DNA from 3 places in the Vibrio gangliei genome. Region 3 is predicted to be linked to each of the others. Evidence: predicted binding sites of a transcription regulator. Region 3 holds the regulator's gene; each other region holds the start of a gene.
The links. The regulator PurR, encoded in region 3, represses purine synthesis genes. The targets are predictions, from matches to a motif close to TNANGNAAACGTTTNCNTNA.

Region 1 (5,610 bases), 1.1 Mb from region 3:
TTGTTGGGATGTCACTGAATTGCCATCTAACTCAGATAGCAAACCTAGTGACGCGGTACAAGGAATAAGCTGACCAGCTTGCTGCGCAAAAAAGATCACACACTGACGAGAGTCATCCCACTTTTTATCATCTGAAAACAAAATATTTTGATTCACGCTTAACTCTCTAAATTTTTACGCAGCTCGCGCAGCACTTGGCGAATACTGGGACGCAAACCTCGCCACAGCATAAAACTTTCAGCCGCTTGCCCCACGAGCATTCCTAAACCATCATAGGCATGCAAGACACCATTCTCTTTTGCCCATTGATTAAATAACGTCTTATCTCCACCGTAGCTCATATCATAGCTGACAGTCTGAGGAGAAAAGATGCTTGGGCTGATTTCAGGCAAGCCACCCGTTAAACCGGCTGACGTTGAATTTATCACTACATCAAACGGGCCATTAATACTGTCCATGGCTTGAGCACAGACCGAACCATATCCTTGAAATACATCCACCAACGCTTGAGCCTTACTCAAGGTACGATTGGTAATCACCAATTGCTGAGGATTCTGATCCAATAACGGCTTAATAACACCACGCGCTGCTCCACCAGCTCCCAGGAGTAAGATTCGACTATCTTGCAGCGGCGCTTGGTTTTGCAATAAATCTTGCACTAAGCCTTCACCATCGGTGTTATCACCAATGATTTGCCCATCATCTAACTTTTTAAGCGTATTCACCGCTTGAGCCAATTGCGCACGCTCGGTTAATCGGTCAGCAAATTGATACGCATCGAGCTTAAACGGCGCAGTGACATTACAGCCTTTACCTCCCGAGGTAAAAAACTGGTACGCTGCATCGTTAAAGCCGTCTACTGGCGCTTCAACAATGCCATACTCCATCGCTTGATTAGTTTGACGAGCAAACAAGGTGTGTATGAATGGTGACTTACTGTGTGAGATCGGATTCCCAAATACCGCGTATTGATCAAGATTACTCATATTATGGCCTTTCCTTGCCGGCTGTACTCGCGCTTACCAATCGCGCGGTTGTAAATAGTTTTGATATAAATTCGCTTCTGCTGACTCGCTGTGTGGTGAATAATCATATTCCCAACGGGCCAATGGCGGCATCGACATTAGAATCGATTCCGTGCGACCACCACTTTGCAATCCAAATAACGTCCCGCGGTCATACACCAAATTAAACTCAACATAACGACCACGGCGATAAAGCTGGAATTGACGCTCACGCTCACCAAATGGCGTTTCATGGCGCTTTTGTACGATCGGTAAGTAAGCTTGGGTAAATCCCTCTCCTACCGCTTTGAGGTAGTCAAAACACACAGAGAAATCCCATTGGTTTAGATCATCAAAGAATAAGCCCCCGACACCGCGAGTTTCATTACGATGCGGTAAGAAGAAATAGCGATCACACCAGGCTTTATGCTCAGGGTAAACTTCTTCACCAAACGGCGCACAGATGGCTTTGGCAGTATCATGCCAGTGTTGACAATCTTCTTCAAAAGGATAAAACGGGGTTAAATCAAATCCACCACCAAACCACCAGATCGGCGCTTCGCCTTCCTTTTCTGCGATAAAGAAGCGCACATTAGCATGCGAGGTAGGAACATACGGATTATGAGGATGCAAAACTAACGAAACCCCCATCGCCTCAAAGCGACGACCGGCTAATTCAGGACGATGCGCCGTCGCAGAAGCTGGCATTTGGTCACCAAAGACATGGGAAAAGTTAACCCCACCTTGCTCAAACACCTGTCCATGGCGAATCACTCGACTACGTCCACCGCCACCTTGCTCACGTTGCCATGCATCTTCAATGAACTTGCCGCCATCAACCGCTTCTAATTGCGAGCAAATGGAATCTTGCAGAGACATAAGAAACGCTTTGACGGCGTCTTTATCAACTTGTTGGTTTTGAGCATTCATTACGTTATTTATCCTTGTCTTAATACCGCGCAAGTTTTCGCATCACGGATCTCAGTTGGCTGAGTTCGACCGCCAACTTTACCTTGTAAGATGGCAACCAACTTATCACCGAGTTGTTGTTCTACCTCTTCCGTAGTGCGACAAGGCTCTAGTCCAGTTAAATTAGCACTGGTAGAGGTGATCGGCTTACCAAAGGCCAAACACAGCTTTTGCACTAAAGGATGATCGGTGATGCGCACGGCAATCGAGTCAAATTGGCCAGTAAGATGAGAAGAAATTCCAGCTTTAACCGGCATCACCCAAGTGACAGGGCCTGGCCAGGTACTTTTTACCGTTTGTAGTTGCTCAGCCGTTAATTGATTTTCATCGATATAAGGTAAGATTTGCTGATAACTGGCTGCAATTAAAATCAAGCCTTTCTCAATCGGGCGCTGCTTGAGCGTCAAAAGTTTGTCTATCGCTTGTTGATTATCTGGATCACAACCCACCCCAAACACCCCTTCAGTTGGATAGGCGATCACTTCACCTTGCTGTAAAGCCTGTAATACCGATTCAAAATTATCCACGTTTGCTTCTTCCTTGCCTTTCATATTATTGCAACTTCGTCAGTGTATAAAACCTAACGAACAATGACTAAAAGTTTTTAACGTTCGGAGTGCTTAATCGGCTTTGTATCGACAAACAAGCTGACGCAAACGTTTTCCTTGTGGTTTTTTCTCAGTATAATGGCGCTAATTCATTAGTAATGACCTTGCTATTACAAGGTCTACTCATCATTAGTTGTTAAGGAGTGTTCGATGACTGTTGGAATCATCATGGGTTCAAAATCTGATTGGCCAACCATGAAACTGGCTGCTGAAATGTTAGACCGTTTTAACGTGCCATACGAGACCAAAGTGGTTTCTGCCCACAGAACACCTCACCTACTTGCGGAATACGCTGAATCTGCCAAAGAACGCGGCATCAAAGTGATCATCGCAGGGGCCGGTGGTGCAGCGCATTTACCGGGGATGACCGCCGCATTTACTAGCCTACCTGTGCTCGGTGTACCGGTTCAATCACGAGCTTTATCTGGCGTAGACTCTTTATATTCCATCGTACAAATGCCAAAAGGCATCGCAGTGGGCACGTTAGCCATTGGCGAAGCAGGCGCGGCCAATGCGGGCATTTTAGCGGCACAAATCATTGGTACTTTTGATCAATCCGTAATGGCAAAAGTAGAAGCCTTCCGCAAAGAACAAACTGACACTGTACTGGCAAATCCAAACCCAGCCGAGGATTAATACTGATGGCGAACAAACAAGTTTTAGTATTAGGTGCAGGCCAATTGGCACGGATGATGTCTTTAGCAGGTGCACCTCTGAATATTGATATTTCTGCCTTTGATGTAGGCAGCGAACATATTGTGCATCCGTTGACTAAAAATGTGATTGGCCATGGTTTGAATAATGCCATTGCGGCGGCTGATGTCATCACTGCAGAGTTTGAACATATTCCTCATTCAATCTTAGACATTTGTGAACAAAGCGGAAAGTTCCTACCAAGTACCCAAGCGATCAAGGCAGGCGGTGACCGTCGTATTGAAAAGCAATTATTGGATGACGCCAGCGTAGCCAATGCCAAATACGCCATTATTAATACACGCTCTGATTTTGACGCTGCGATTGAATATGTCGGTATTCCAATGGTGCTAAAAACCGCATTAGGCGGCTATGATGGAAAAGGACAATGGCGCTTAACAGATAGCAACCAAATCGACTCACTATGGAACAAAATCAGCGCCAGCTTAGAAGCGACACCAGAACAAGCCGTGGTTGCTGAAGAGTTTGTTGGATTTGATCGTGAAGTGTCTTTAGTCGGTGCGCGTCGCGCTAGCGGAGAAATCGCCATTTACCCACTGGCGGAAAACGTCCATGTCGGTGGCGTGCTCAGCTTATCTATCGCCATTGATGAACCAGAGTTACAAACTCAAGCGGCACAAATGTTCAGCGCGGTAGCAAACGAGCTTGACTACGTGGGCATTTTAGCGATTGAGTTTTTTGATGTGCAAGGCAAATTACTGGTGAATGAAATTGCTCCTCGCGTCCACAATTCTGGTCACTGGACACAACAAGGCGCAGAGGTTTGTCAGTTTGAAAACCACTTACGCGCGGTGTGCAATTTACCCCTTGGCAGTACTCAAGCCATTCGTCATACCGCGATGCTAAATATCTTAGGTCAAGACAGCCTACCTGAATCGGTATTAGCCATGCCACAATGTCATGTGCATTGGTACGGTAAAGAAAAACGACCAGGACGCAAAATGGGGCATATTAATGTATGCGCTCAAAGCAAAGATGAATTAAAACGAAATCTAACGGAATTAGTGAACGTACTCGATCCGGCTGCGTTTCCTGAACTTCAAGCGCACGTAGCGAAACTGTAATCGCATACGATTCAACAAAAAACCGCCTCATTCACAGGCGGTTTTTTTATAAATGACACTTTCGTATTCACTCTGTTTCGGTTTCGCTTTGAGTATGCTGACACTTACGATCAGCGCACTGAATTTTACTGCCACTGGCTAATCGCCTTTCCACCAGCAATGGGAAACCACAGTGTTCGCACTTGCCTTCTATTGGCGGCAGGTTGATTGAAAACTTACACTTAGGATAGGCATCACAAGCATAAAAGCTTTTTCCAAAACGAGATTGACGCTCCACCAAGTGGCCAGAGTGACATTCAGGGCATACCAACTGTTGCTCATGACTTTCATTTTGAGGCGGTGCGATGGGCGATTCAATGTGGTGACACTCAGGAAAACGACTGCAACCAATAAACATACCAAATCGGCCTTGACGCAATACCAGTTGACCAGAAACGTGCTCATCAGAAGACGTCTCGCCACATTCAGGGCAAGCGACACCAAGCTCTTTAATGATATGGCCGTCATTTTTATGCAGAGGCTTAATGTAATCGCAATCAGGATAACGATGACAACCTAAAAATGGACCTCGCTTCCCATGACGCAATTGAAGCTCACCTTGATGCTCAGTGCCACATTTAGGGCAAGCTTCATGTTCTAGCGCGTGTTCATGAGCAGAAAATAACTGCTGATCGATTTTATTACTCATAACATCCTAAATTGAGCGCCTTAAATTAATGCACTCTGTTAATGCACTAAGCCTTGTTCGGTCGAATAAAGTAACTCTTCCATCTGGGTATAAGCACTTTCATTGCCGGGCACATTGAACAGCACCATTAAAATCACCCATTTGAGATCATCCAATGTGAATTCATTGGTTTCCAAGCCCATAACACGATCTATCACCATTTCTCGGGTTTCCGTGGTCAAGACTTGTACTTGCTCTAAAAACAATAAAAAGCCGCGACAAGTCACATCCAAACGTAACATTTCGTCTTGAGTGAAAATACGGGTAGATGTGGCTGAACTGGTCGCCATATCAAGACGTGCGCCGCCTTGTTGCAATGCGGCTAAGCCCTCAAGCCAATGCAAGGCTTTATAGATTTCCTGTTGGTGAAATCCCGCTCGCAATAACTCTTCTTCCAGCTCATCTTGATCGATAGTGAGGTCTGCGTCGCTATGGATATAGGTTTCGAACAGATACATCAAAATGTCCATCATAATTTTACCCTCCACGGCAACACGTTACTTTGGTTTGTTCCCTGTATTAAG
Region 2 (5,610 bases), 630 kb from region 3:
AATCTTCCGCGTATCCGTGCAGCCCCAACTTTTGACCATCTAGATAAGCATGATTGCCTTGCATTTCCAATCGGCCATCAATAAACCATTGAGTGACTAATGGGTAGATTTGATGTTCTTGAACCAACACACGTTCTGCTAATGCATCTGCATCATCGTCTTCAAATACCGGGACTTTAGCTTGAAGAATCACCGGGCCGCCATCAAGTTCTTCTGTGACAAAGTGTACGCTTGTGCCATGCTCGGTATCACCCGCATCAATAGCACGCTGGTGGGTATGAAGCCCAGAGTATTTCGGTAATAAAGACGGATGGATGTTGAGCATTCTACCTAAGTAATGTTGTACAAAGTCTGCACTGAGAATACGCATGTAACCGGCAAGTATGACAAGATCAGGCTGGTAAGTGTCAATTTGTTGCATAAGTTCAGCATCAAACGCTTGTCGATCGGGTTGATTGTCTGGTGTTAAAAAGTCTTGCGCAGCAAGGGAGTGCGCTGGAATATTGTGTTTTTTTGCTCGTTCAAGCCCATAAGCCGATGCTTTGTTTGAAAACACAGCAGTGATCTTGGCGTTAATTTGGCCTGACTCGCAAGCATCAATAATGGCCTGTAGGTTACTGCCATTGCCTGAAACTAATACAACAATATTTTTCATGTGTTACCTTTGTAATACAAGCCCTTGAAAATAAAAGGAGCCTCAAACCAAAATCTTCTCGGCTCTCGGCTCTCGGCTCTCGGCTCTCGGCTCTCGGCTCTCGGCTCTCGGCTCTCGGCTCTCGGCTCTCGGCTCTCAGTATTAATTGATCTCGACTTGCTCTTCGCCTGCTGCCGCTTCTGCAATGTGACCAATAACCCAAGCATTTTCACCTTCAGCTTTCAGTAATTCAACCGCAGCTTGAGCTTGAACTTGTGGTAGTGCAACGATAAGACCAACACCACAGTTGAAGGTGCGGTACATTTCGTAAGTCTCAACGTTACCTTTTTGTTGTAACCAAGAGAAGATCGCAGGCCATTCCCAACTGTTTCCGTCGATTACCGCTTTGGTGTTTTCTGGTAATACGCGTGGGATATTTTCCCAGAAACCGCCGCCTGTGATGTGAGAAATAGCATGAATGTCATATTTCTCAATCATTTTTAGGCCCGATTTGATGTAGATTTTTGTTGGTTCGATCAGGTGTTCACCAATCGTACGGCCATTCAAATCTTCGTTAAGATCGGCGTTTGATACTTCTAAAATCTTACGGATTAGTGAGTAGCCATTTGAGTGTGGACCACTAGAACCAACGGCGATAAGAGCATCACCTGCGGCCACTTTTGAACCATCAATAACGTCGGCTTTTTCAACGACGCCAACACAGAAGCCAGCGACATCGTAATCTTCGCCTTCATACATGCCTGGCATTTCAGCCGTTTCACCGCCGATAAGTGCACAGCCAGCTTGTACACAACCTTCGCCAATACCCGCTACCACACTTGCTGCGGTATCAACATCCAGTTTGCCTGTTGCATAGTAATCTAGGAAAAATAGCGGTTCTGCACCTTGTACGATAAGGTCATTGACACACATGGCAACTAAATCGATACCGATGGTGTCGTGTTTTTTCATATCCAAAGCCAGACGCAATTTTGTACCCACACCGTCGGTGCCAGAAACAAGAAGCGGCTGCTTATATTTGGTTGGAAGTTCGCATAGCGCGCCAAAACCACCGATGCCACCCATCACTTCTGGGCGACGAGTGCGTTTTACCACACCCTTAATTTTATCAACTAATGCATTACCTGCATCAATATCAACACCAGCGTCTTTGTAGCTTAGAGAAGAATTGTTACCGCTCACGGGGATATCCTCGCTTTGATTTTGATTGGATGTGAAAAACGGCGCTATTCTAACAGGGGATGAAACAAAAAGGAAAACGTTTGCGTCATTTTTTGTTTGCGCTATTTTTTTATCAATAGGCCATCATTTTAGATGATATCTATCAACCATTTCAGTGTGTTTTGGAGTATACTTGCCCCGTTTGTAAAAAATTTAAGCATGGAGTAGGACATGAAAGTCGTAGAAGTTAAACACCCACTGGTTAAACATAAACTTGGTTTAATGCGCGAAGGCGATATCAGCACCAAACGTTTTCGTGAATTAGCGACAGAAGTGGGTAGCCTTCTAACTTATGAAGCAACCTCTGATTTTGAAACAGAAAAAGTGACCATTAAAGGTTGGAATGGTCCAGTTGAAATTGATCAAATCAAAGGTAAAAAAGTCACTGTTGTGCCTATTTTGCGTGCAGGTTTAGGTATGATGGATGGCGTACTTGAGCACATGCCAAGTGCGCGTATCTCTGTAGTGGGTATTTACCGCGATGAAGAAACGCTTGAACCTATTCCATACTTCAACAAATTAACTTCTCGTATTGATGAGCGAATCGCACTTGTGGTTGACCCAATGTTGGCAACGGGTGGATCAATGATTGCGACGATCGACTTACTGAAAGAGCAAGGCTGTCAGCAAATTAAAGTCTTGGTATTAGTCGCTGCGCCAGAAGGTATTGAAGCATTAGAAAAAGCGCACCCAGATGTTGAGCTTTACACCGCTGCTATCGATGAAAAATTGGATGATAAAGGCTACATTGTTCCAGGTTTGGGCGATGCGGGTGATAAGATTTTTGGTACTCAATAAAAATCAGTAAAATCACGGAATTATTTTGCAAAAAGCGGCTCTATTATTGAGTCGCTTTTTTATTTTCGCTCACAAAATTAAGATGTTGAGCTGAGCCAAGAAATTACCGTTTGATTCCTGTATGATTGCGGGCTTAAATTTTTTATCTTTGAACCAAAAACAGGTTTGTTATGCGTTATCTCGTTGTTCCTATTATTGCCTCTTTGATTTTTCCATTTTCTGCTTTGGCAAAAACGAAAGTGGATATTTATCATGCCGAAGTGGTACTGACTCAAGAAAAAAATGCCAACTCGGTGGCTTGGTCACAGGGGTTAGAGCAAGTTTTAGTGAAAGCTTCTGGAGATGCCAATATCGCCAACAACAGCGTGGTAAAAAAAGCCCTGCGTGACGGTTCGGATTATTTGGCGAAATTCAAATATGGCACATTGGATGGGCAAAAAAGCCTCGATATGCAATACAACCCAAAGCAAATTACGGCGTTACTGCAACAAGCCAATGCCACTTATTGGCCAGCAGAACGAGAAAACCTGCTGGTGTGGTTGGTGCAAGACGATAATGTGCAGCGACAAATTGGCTGGGAACAATCGGGTTTAACGTCTGTTGAGCAACTCCAGCAGGCCGCAAAACAAGCCGGGTTACCTATCACTTTGCCACTGGGTGATATGGACGACATGACCAAAATTTCTGCCACTGATATATGGGGCAATTTTCCGGCGCCACTTGAAGCAGCCAGCGTACGTTACCCTGTTGATGCGGTGTTGGTGTTAAAACTCACACAAAATGGCAAGAGTTCAGAACTCAACTGGCAACTTTATGATAGTGCGCCACAAAACATTGAACAGAATCCACAGCCAACGTTAACAGGTATCGAATCAACAAAGGACACAGACGCTGCTGATGCCGGCCAGACCATCCAACTTGCTATGGGTAAAGTCAGCCAATATTACGCGCAAAAGAATAAGCCAAGCGGCAATGCGCAAGTGGCGGAAGGTGCCTTATGGGCTAATTTCACCGGTATTCAATCGGCTCCGGCTTTCTTTAAATTAGAGCGCTTATTAAATGGTTTAGACAGCGTAGCGACAGTACAAGTGCAATCGATTCAAGCCGATACAGTGACGTTCGATGTTCAGCTTTTGACCAATGAAGAAGATTTTAAAAAGCAGGTGAGCCAACAAAAAGGCGTGACACAGTTGAATGCACCTGTTGACCCTTCGGTTGTCGCGAAACAAGCGGCGCAAGAACACACTCCTGAACAGGGCAGCGCTGAAAGCGATTCTGTTATGGCTGATGATATGGCTTCTGACGCACCGAATTCAACGGATGAGTCATCTGCCAATCAACCTGCATTACAACCAGCATTAAATGACCAGCTTTGGTTTGATTTGAAATAATATTATTCTATACAAAACAAAGGGATCCAATTGGATCCCTTTGTTGTTTTAGGTATTTATACCCAATTTCTAGGATATAAATCAGCAGTATTACAGTGCCGTTTCCAAAATCTTACGTGAACGCGCTAAGTCAATCGAGCCGTGCTCACCCAGTTTTAGCATGCCGTGTGCTTCAAGGCTGGTCATTGCAGTATTGATATCTTCAGCGGTTAGATCAATTTCAGATAGGGATACTGGTGTTTTCATCTGGCTGAAGAATTGCTTGGTTTTCTCGATAGCGACATCGATGCGTGCGTCATCAGAGCCATCCGTAATGTTCCAGATACGCTCTGCATATTGCAGTAATTTGGCTTTTTTCTCTTCACGACATACGTCCATCACCGCAGGTAGTACGATGGTTAGGCTGCGACCGTGGTCAACCCCAAAGTTACCGGTTAGTTCGTGACCAATCATGTGTGTTGCCCAATCTTGTGGTACGCCTACGCCAATTAAACCGCTCAGTGCTTGAGTTGCCGCCCACATCACGTTAGTTCGAGCTTCAAGATCTTGTAGATTATCGATAAGTTTTGGACCTTCTTCGATAAGTGTCAGCAAAATGCCTTCAGCAAAGCGATCTTGGATTTTAGCGTTCACAGGGTAGGTTAGGTATTGCTCCATAACATGTACAAACGCATCCACAACACCGTTTGAGGTTTGACGCTCTGATAGGCTCAATGTGGTTTGTGGGTCAAGTACGGCAAACTGTGGGCGTACAAATGGGCTCATGAAGGACAATTTGTCTTTACCACGAGTGACTACCGCGCCAATGTTGGTTTCTGAACCTGTAGCCGGTAGAGTCAGAATACAGCCTAACGGTAGTGCAGATTCAACCGGAGCCCGCTTAGCCAGGATGTCCCATTCTTCTTCACCAGAGAAATTAACTGCTGCTGCAATGAATTTAGTTCCGTCAACGACTGAGCCGCCACCGACAGCCAGAAGATAATCAAAGCCTTCAGCGCGAATTTTTTCGACTGCTTTCATTAATGTGTCGTATTGTGGGTTTGGCTCAATACCAGAAAATTCACCCCAGTTATGATCTTTTAATGCCTCAACCACTTGATCATAAACACCGTTGCTTTTGATTGAGCCGCCGCCATAAGTGACAAGAATTTTTTTATCTTGAGGAATGCTGTTGGTGATCGCGGCAATTTGACCTTGGCCAAAATGAATTTGTGTCGTGTTTTGGTAACTGAAATTGTTCATCTATTGCTCCTGCTAAAATTAGCCGCAAGCCGTGATGTGCTTGTGGCTATTATTCTGTAATTTTGTTTGTTTACTGTCTGATGGGCTTATTTTTATAGTTGAATCAGCATCTTGCCGATGTTCTCACCAGTGAATAAGCCTAAGAAAGCGTTTGGTGTTGATTCAATACCGCTACGGACGGTTTCTTTCCAACTGATCTTGCCTTCTTTGACCCATTGACTCAGTTGAGCGACATAGCTTGGGTAATGCTCCCAATGATCGGAAACGATAAAGCCTTGAATGCGTAAGCTCTTCTTAACGATG
Region 3 (5,610 bases):
TTACTCATTTTAGTATGCCTGCTTTTAATAGGCCTAGCTTCACTATCCCTTTTTTTAATAGACATGGTCCTTTGAATTGCTCCTCGACGTAACGCCATCAATATTTTATTGGCTATAACGTTCAAGCCAAGCCTGTTCTAATGCGGTTTGCCAGCTAGGATGTGGCTCAGGCAAGGACGGGTAGAGTTTGGTCTTTTGTGCGCTGCCAGTTAAGTATTGCGGCTGCAAAACGGATGGATCCCCCCAAATATTGATGTCGCCTTTACGAGATTGCGCTTCAGGGCTGAGTAAGAAATTGATCACCACTAAAGCGCCTTGTTTGGAGTTAGCATTCCATGGAATAGCAAGAAAATGAATGTTCGATAAAGCCCCCTGTTTCCACGCGTAGCTTGCGGTGCTTGAAGCAAGTTTGCCACTGGCTTGCGCGGAGAAAACTTCATTGGGATTGAAGGTGATCGCCAAATCAAGTTGGTCATCATCCAAAAGTTGAATCATTTCCGCTTGGCTAGTTGGAAACTGTTGACCTTGTTGCCACAAGAAAGGCTGCAAAGCATCTAAATAGCGCCATAATGGTTGAGTGAGTTGAGCAAAAGCCTCTGTGGTAACGGGTTGCTGTAATGCAGGATCTTGCTGGCTAAGTTCAATCAATAATGACTTTAAAAAACTGGTGCCATGAAATTGTGGCGGCTTAGGGTAGCTAATACGGCCTGGGTGCGCTTTAGCATACTCGAGCAGATCTTGCGCTGATTGAGGAGGCGAGGCTAGCTTGTCACGGTCATAAATATAAACCAGTTGTCCTACACCCCAAGGCGCTTCGAGCCCGTTGGTTGGTTCGGAAAAATCATCAGTGACAGGTAAAGCCATATTTACTTTTTGCCAATTAGGTAATGTCGATACAAACGGGCCAAAAAGTAATTGGTTGTCTTTCATTGATTTGAAGTTTTCACCATTAATCCAAACCAAATCGACACTGCCTTGCTGATTTTTATTGGCTGTTTTTTCTGCCAGCAAGCGGGCGGTGGTTTCAGAAATATCGGAAACTTTAACATGGTGTAGAGTTACACCATATTGTCGTTTCACTTCTCTACTTACCCAACGTAGATAATCATTAATTTCTTGGCTACCACCCCAGGCATTAAAATACACATCTTGCCCACGAGCTTGTTTTTCAATGGTTTGCCAGTCGCTATCCTGAGAGGCCATAGCAAATAGAGGCAGTAATGAAAGTAAACCAAGGCTAATCCAGCGCATTGTATCTGTCCTTAATATCCATCGTATTTGAAGCTTTAGCTTTGTTGGCAGCTTTTATTCGCTCCGCTAACTTGGGTATGAAAATTTATGTAATTAAGCGTAGTGGAATATAAGACATAACATCACGCGAAAAAATTTCAGGTTATCGCTAAGTTAATCTGAACTCAGGATAAATTAATCAAAATCCAGCGAATAAAAATAAGGCGCATCTAAATGAATAGATACGCCTTGTAAATGTTTGCAGTGATAATACTAGAAATACTATTTAAGCGTTTTCACCGATGAACGTTCTACCATTTCAGGGAACATTTCGAAGGTTTGTTTAGCGTGATTTTTATCTTTAATGCGTTCTAATAAGATTTCAACCGCGTTCTTACCTAAACGACGCTTAGGTTGGTGAACCGTCGTCAACGGTGGTGAGAAATAAGGAGAAATATCAATGTTGTCGTAACCGATCACGGAAATATCTTCCGGTACACGCATGCCTTTTTCTTGCAGACGGCTCATTAAGCCTAGCGCCATGATGTCGTTAAAACAGAATACCGCAGTTGGTTTTTTATCCATTGCCAAGATTTTATCGGCAGCGATAACGGCAGTATCACACTCGAAGTTCCCTTCTAGTAACCACTCGTCTCGTAGTGTTAAGCCTTTTTCTTCTAACGCACGGCGACAACCTGCAATACGCTCTTGGCAAGCCACCTTTTCAAAATGCCCACTTAAACAAGCAATATCAGTGTGACCTCGTTCTAGTAGATAGCGTGTTGCGATGTAACCACCTTCTTCTGAGTTATCGATGATTTTATCGGCTTTGGATGTTTCTGGGCCCCAATCCATCACAACTTTAGGAATATCTGGGTGACCATCAAGCATTTCACGCAATTCTTCATCTAGGTCAGAACACATAACCAATAGGCCATCGACACGTTTGCCAGCCAACATGCGGATATAATCACGTTGTTTGTCAGAGCGGCCACCGGTGTTACACAAAATTAGGGTATAACCTTTGCGGTAACAGTAGCTTTCAACACCATCAACGACTTCGGCAAAGAATGGGTTAGTTGACTGTGTCACTAACATACCAATGGTGCTGGTGGTATTGCATTTCAAACTACGAGCCACGGCGCTTGGGGCATAATTGAGTTCTTTCACTGCGGCCATAACTTTCTCTTGAGTTGTCTCTGCAACAAAACGAGTTTTATTGATGACATGTGACACGGTCGTTGTGGAGACTCCAGCAATACGTGCAACATCTTTGATTGTAGCCATAGTGAATTTCCTTTATGCCGACCATACAGCCGGAACGATGATAGTTAATTGGATACTAAAAACATAAAAGTCGCCATTAATCAGCGACTTAATAATATAGATGCGTAGTTTTGATAAGATTTTAGTCTTAAATGCCATGCCTGACAATCAGATATGGCATTTTTATGAACAAACTTTGCAGGACGCAAACGATAACGTAAGTCTTATTGCGTGTAAATTGCTTTATTCTGCCGGCGCGCTATTTGCCGTGTTTTGAGTGTTAGAAAGTGTATCACGTAAAGATGACCACCAACGACCCAACAATTCATGCCAATAACGCTCACTTTGTTCTAAGTATTGAGCTTGAGGTGAATACTTGTCCCATGCTTGTTCAATGTTATCAAACGCAAGATAGTTGGTTGGGGCTGGGATGGGTTCCAAACCCGCTTTGCGAAACTCTTTCATGGCACGCTTCATGTGGCTCGCAGAAGTCACTAACACCATGCGTTTATTTCCCACGAAACCGGCGGCTTGATGGGCTTCATCCCAAGTGTCTTGTGCATTTTCTAATAAGATGATGTCCGATTTTGCCACACCAAGTGATACAGCAACATTAGCCATCATACGTGCGTTACTGACAGAACTACCCGCACCGTAACCAGATAAAATCAATTTTGCACCCGGGTACAGTCGTAATACACGAATGCCTTCGGCTAAGCGCATTAAACCATTGCGTGAAAGTTCAGAAGTCGGTGGTATGTCATCATCCACCGTGTGGCCACTGCCTAAGACCATGACGTAATCCAAGGTGCCATCAACCGGTAAAAAGGCTTTGTAAGCACGCTCAGTCGGTTTCAATAAAGAAGTAGAAAGAGGTTGGAATGAAAAGAGAAAGATCCCTGTTAAAGAGATAAAAGTGAGAATACAACCCAAGCCTCGTTTATAAGTAAACATGATCAAAAACAAGCCGAGAAAGCCAAGGATTAACATGGCTGGCAGCGGCATGAACAATGCGCCGATTATTTTTTTCAGTTCAAACATTTTAAATAGCCCAAAAATTCATCATTCAGCGGATAAAAGAGAGTATTTGCTTTATTCCTGTAATTGCTGTGACAGAATACACGCAAAATTCAGTTATCTTAAATGAAAAAATATGGCTAACGATCGAAATTTCGATGACATCGCACATAAATTTGCGAAAAATATTTACGGTTCGGATAAAGGAGATATCCGCCAAGTCATCGTATGGCAAGATATAGAAAACGCATTGCAACGCCTGCAACATGCTGACAAACCTTTATCCATCTTGGATGCGGGCGGCGGCTTGGCACAAGTATCTCAAAAACTCGCTCAGCTCGGTCATCAAATTTGCTTATGTGATGTGTCGAGTGAAATGCTGGCTCTCGCTCGGCAAGATGTAGAAAAAAATCTTTTATCTGCCAACTTTCGATTTGTTCATTCTCCTATTCAAAACTTGCATAAGCATGAATCAGAGCCTTTTGATTTCGTTTTATTTCATGCCGTTATGGAATGGCTTGAGCACCCTCAACAGGTCTTGAATGATGTGCTCGATAAAGTGAAACCGGGCGGAATAGTATCTGTGATGTTCTACAATCATCACGGACTGGTTTTGAAGAACGTAACTTGTGGTAATATCCCTCACATTTTGCAGGGAATGCCACATCGTAAACGGTTTAAATTGCAACCACAGAAAGGGTTGTTACCGGAAGATGTGTACCAATGGATCGAGTCTCAAGGTTTCGACATTGTCGGTAAATCAGGCATCCGTTGTTTTAATGATTACATTGGTAATCAACAATATATGGGGGACTACACCCCAGAAGATGTGTTGGCGTTAGAGCAGAAATTATGCCGCACAGAGCCTTATCTTTCTCTTGGCCGTTACATTCATGTATGGGCACAAAAGCCGCAAAGTGAACAAACGGGTGAGAGCTAATAGCAAAACAGGAATGATAATGAGTGAAATAACTCAATCTTCAGCTGGACTGCCTTTTAACCAGCAGCCAACTCAGGAACAGCCCATAGATGAGCTGGTCACCTGGGTAAAACAGCATGATTTTTCATTGAATCTTTCTTCCGAGCGTTTGGCGTTTCTGATTGCTATCGCCGTTCTCAGCAATGAAAAGTTTGATGAAGAATTAGGCGAAGGTGAATTGCATGACGCGTTCAAAATTGTCACGACCATGTTTGATGATACCGGCGAGGCGTCGGCGTTTCGCGCCAACAATGCCATTAATGAATTGGTATCGCAGCGTTTGATCAGCCGATTTGTCAGTGAGTTGAATCAAGGGGCAAGCATTTATCGTATTTCACCTTTAGGCATGGCAATCACAGATTACTATGTGCGTCATCGCGAATTTTCGAAATTAAAGCTATCGATTCAACTGTCGATGGTGGCTGATGAAATGTCAAAAGCGGTTGAAGCGGCAGAACAGGCTAACGATTTAGCGCAATGGCAAAAGCACGTTTATGGCGTATTGAAATATTCGGTCAGTGAAATCTTTGACCGCATTGATTTAAACCAGCGCGTGATGGACGATCAGCAAATCGAAATCAAACAACAAATTGCTGAGCTATTAAACCAAGATTGGCGTGACGCGATCAGCAGTTGTGAAAGCCTACTTACTGAAACGTCCAACACACTGAATGAATTGCAAGACACCTTACAAGCGGCGGGCGATGAACTGCAAACCCAATTGTTGGATATTCAACAAACTATTTATGGACAAGAAGGGCTGGACTTTATCGATGCCATTTTGTTCGCACTGCAAACCAAGCTTGACCGTATCGTCAGCTGGGGCCAGCAAGCTATTGATTTATGGATTGGTTACGACCGTCACGTACATAAGTTTATCCGTACTGCGATTGATATGGACCAAAACCGTGCCTTTAGTCAGCGTCTACGTCAATCGGTGACCGACTACTTTGATGCGCCTTGGTATCTCACTTATTCCGATGCCGAGCGTCTACGTGATATGCGTGATGAAGCCATGATGCTGCGCGACGATGAAGTGGTTGGCCAAGTGCCTGATGAAGTGGAATACGAAGAATTATCCGTTGTTGATGATGAATTGAGTGAACGTGTTGCCTCCA

Region 1: a site for PurR is predicted at 2,622-2,641, ahead of purE (5-(carboxyamino)imidazole ribonucleotide mutase). Genes of this name have one in related genera too.
Region 2: a site for PurR is predicted at 1,906-1,925, ahead of purM (phosphoribosylformylglycinamidine cyclo-ligase). Genes of this name have one in related genera too.

What each region holds. Positions count from the first base shown of each region.
Region 1 is NZ_AP021869.1:2,550,115-2,555,724, forward strand. Features, by position in the region: gene Vgang_RS11780 (DUF1488 family protein) at 1-156, opposite strand, end outside; gene aroE (shikimate dehydrogenase) at 159-986, opposite strand; gene hemF (oxygen-dependent coproporphyrinogen oxidase) at 1,020-1,934, opposite strand; gene Vgang_RS11795 (L-threonylcarbamoyladenylate synthase) at 1,943-2,500, opposite strand; gene purE (5-(carboxyamino)imidazole ribonucleotide mutase) at 2,732-3,217, shown strand; gene Vgang_RS11805 (5-(carboxyamino)imidazole ribonucleotide synthase) at 3,223-4,359, shown strand; gene Vgang_RS11810 (DNA topoisomerase family protein) at 4,427-5,047, opposite strand; gene Vgang_RS11815 (DUF494 family protein) at 5,086-5,559, opposite strand; gene dprA (DNA-processing protein DprA) at 5,584-5,610, opposite strand, start outside.
Region 2 is NZ_AP021869.1:831,362-836,971, forward strand. Features, by position in the region: gene purN (phosphoribosylglycinamide formyltransferase) at 1-655, opposite strand, end outside; gene purM (phosphoribosylformylglycinamidine cyclo-ligase) at 797-1,837, opposite strand; gene upp (uracil phosphoribosyltransferase) at 2,048-2,674, shown strand; gene Vgang_RS03820 (DUF2066 domain-containing protein) at 2,845-4,065, shown strand; gene Vgang_RS03825 (iron-containing alcohol dehydrogenase) at 4,156-5,307, opposite strand; gene Vgang_RS03830 (NADP-dependent oxidoreductase) at 5,400-5,610, opposite strand, start outside.
Region 3 is NZ_AP021869.1:1,465,527-1,471,136, reverse strand. Features, by position in the region: gene Vgang_RS06695 (ABC transporter permease) at 1-8, opposite strand, end outside; gene Vgang_RS06690 (ABC transporter substrate-binding protein) at 106-1,251, opposite strand; gene purR (HTH-type transcriptional repressor PurR) at 1,513-2,517, opposite strand; gene elyC (envelope biogenesis factor ElyC) at 2,740-3,537, opposite strand; gene cmoM (tRNA uridine 5-oxyacetic acid(34) methyltransferase CmoM) at 3,650-4,453, shown strand; gene mukF (chromosome partition protein MukF) at 4,473-5,610, shown strand, end outside.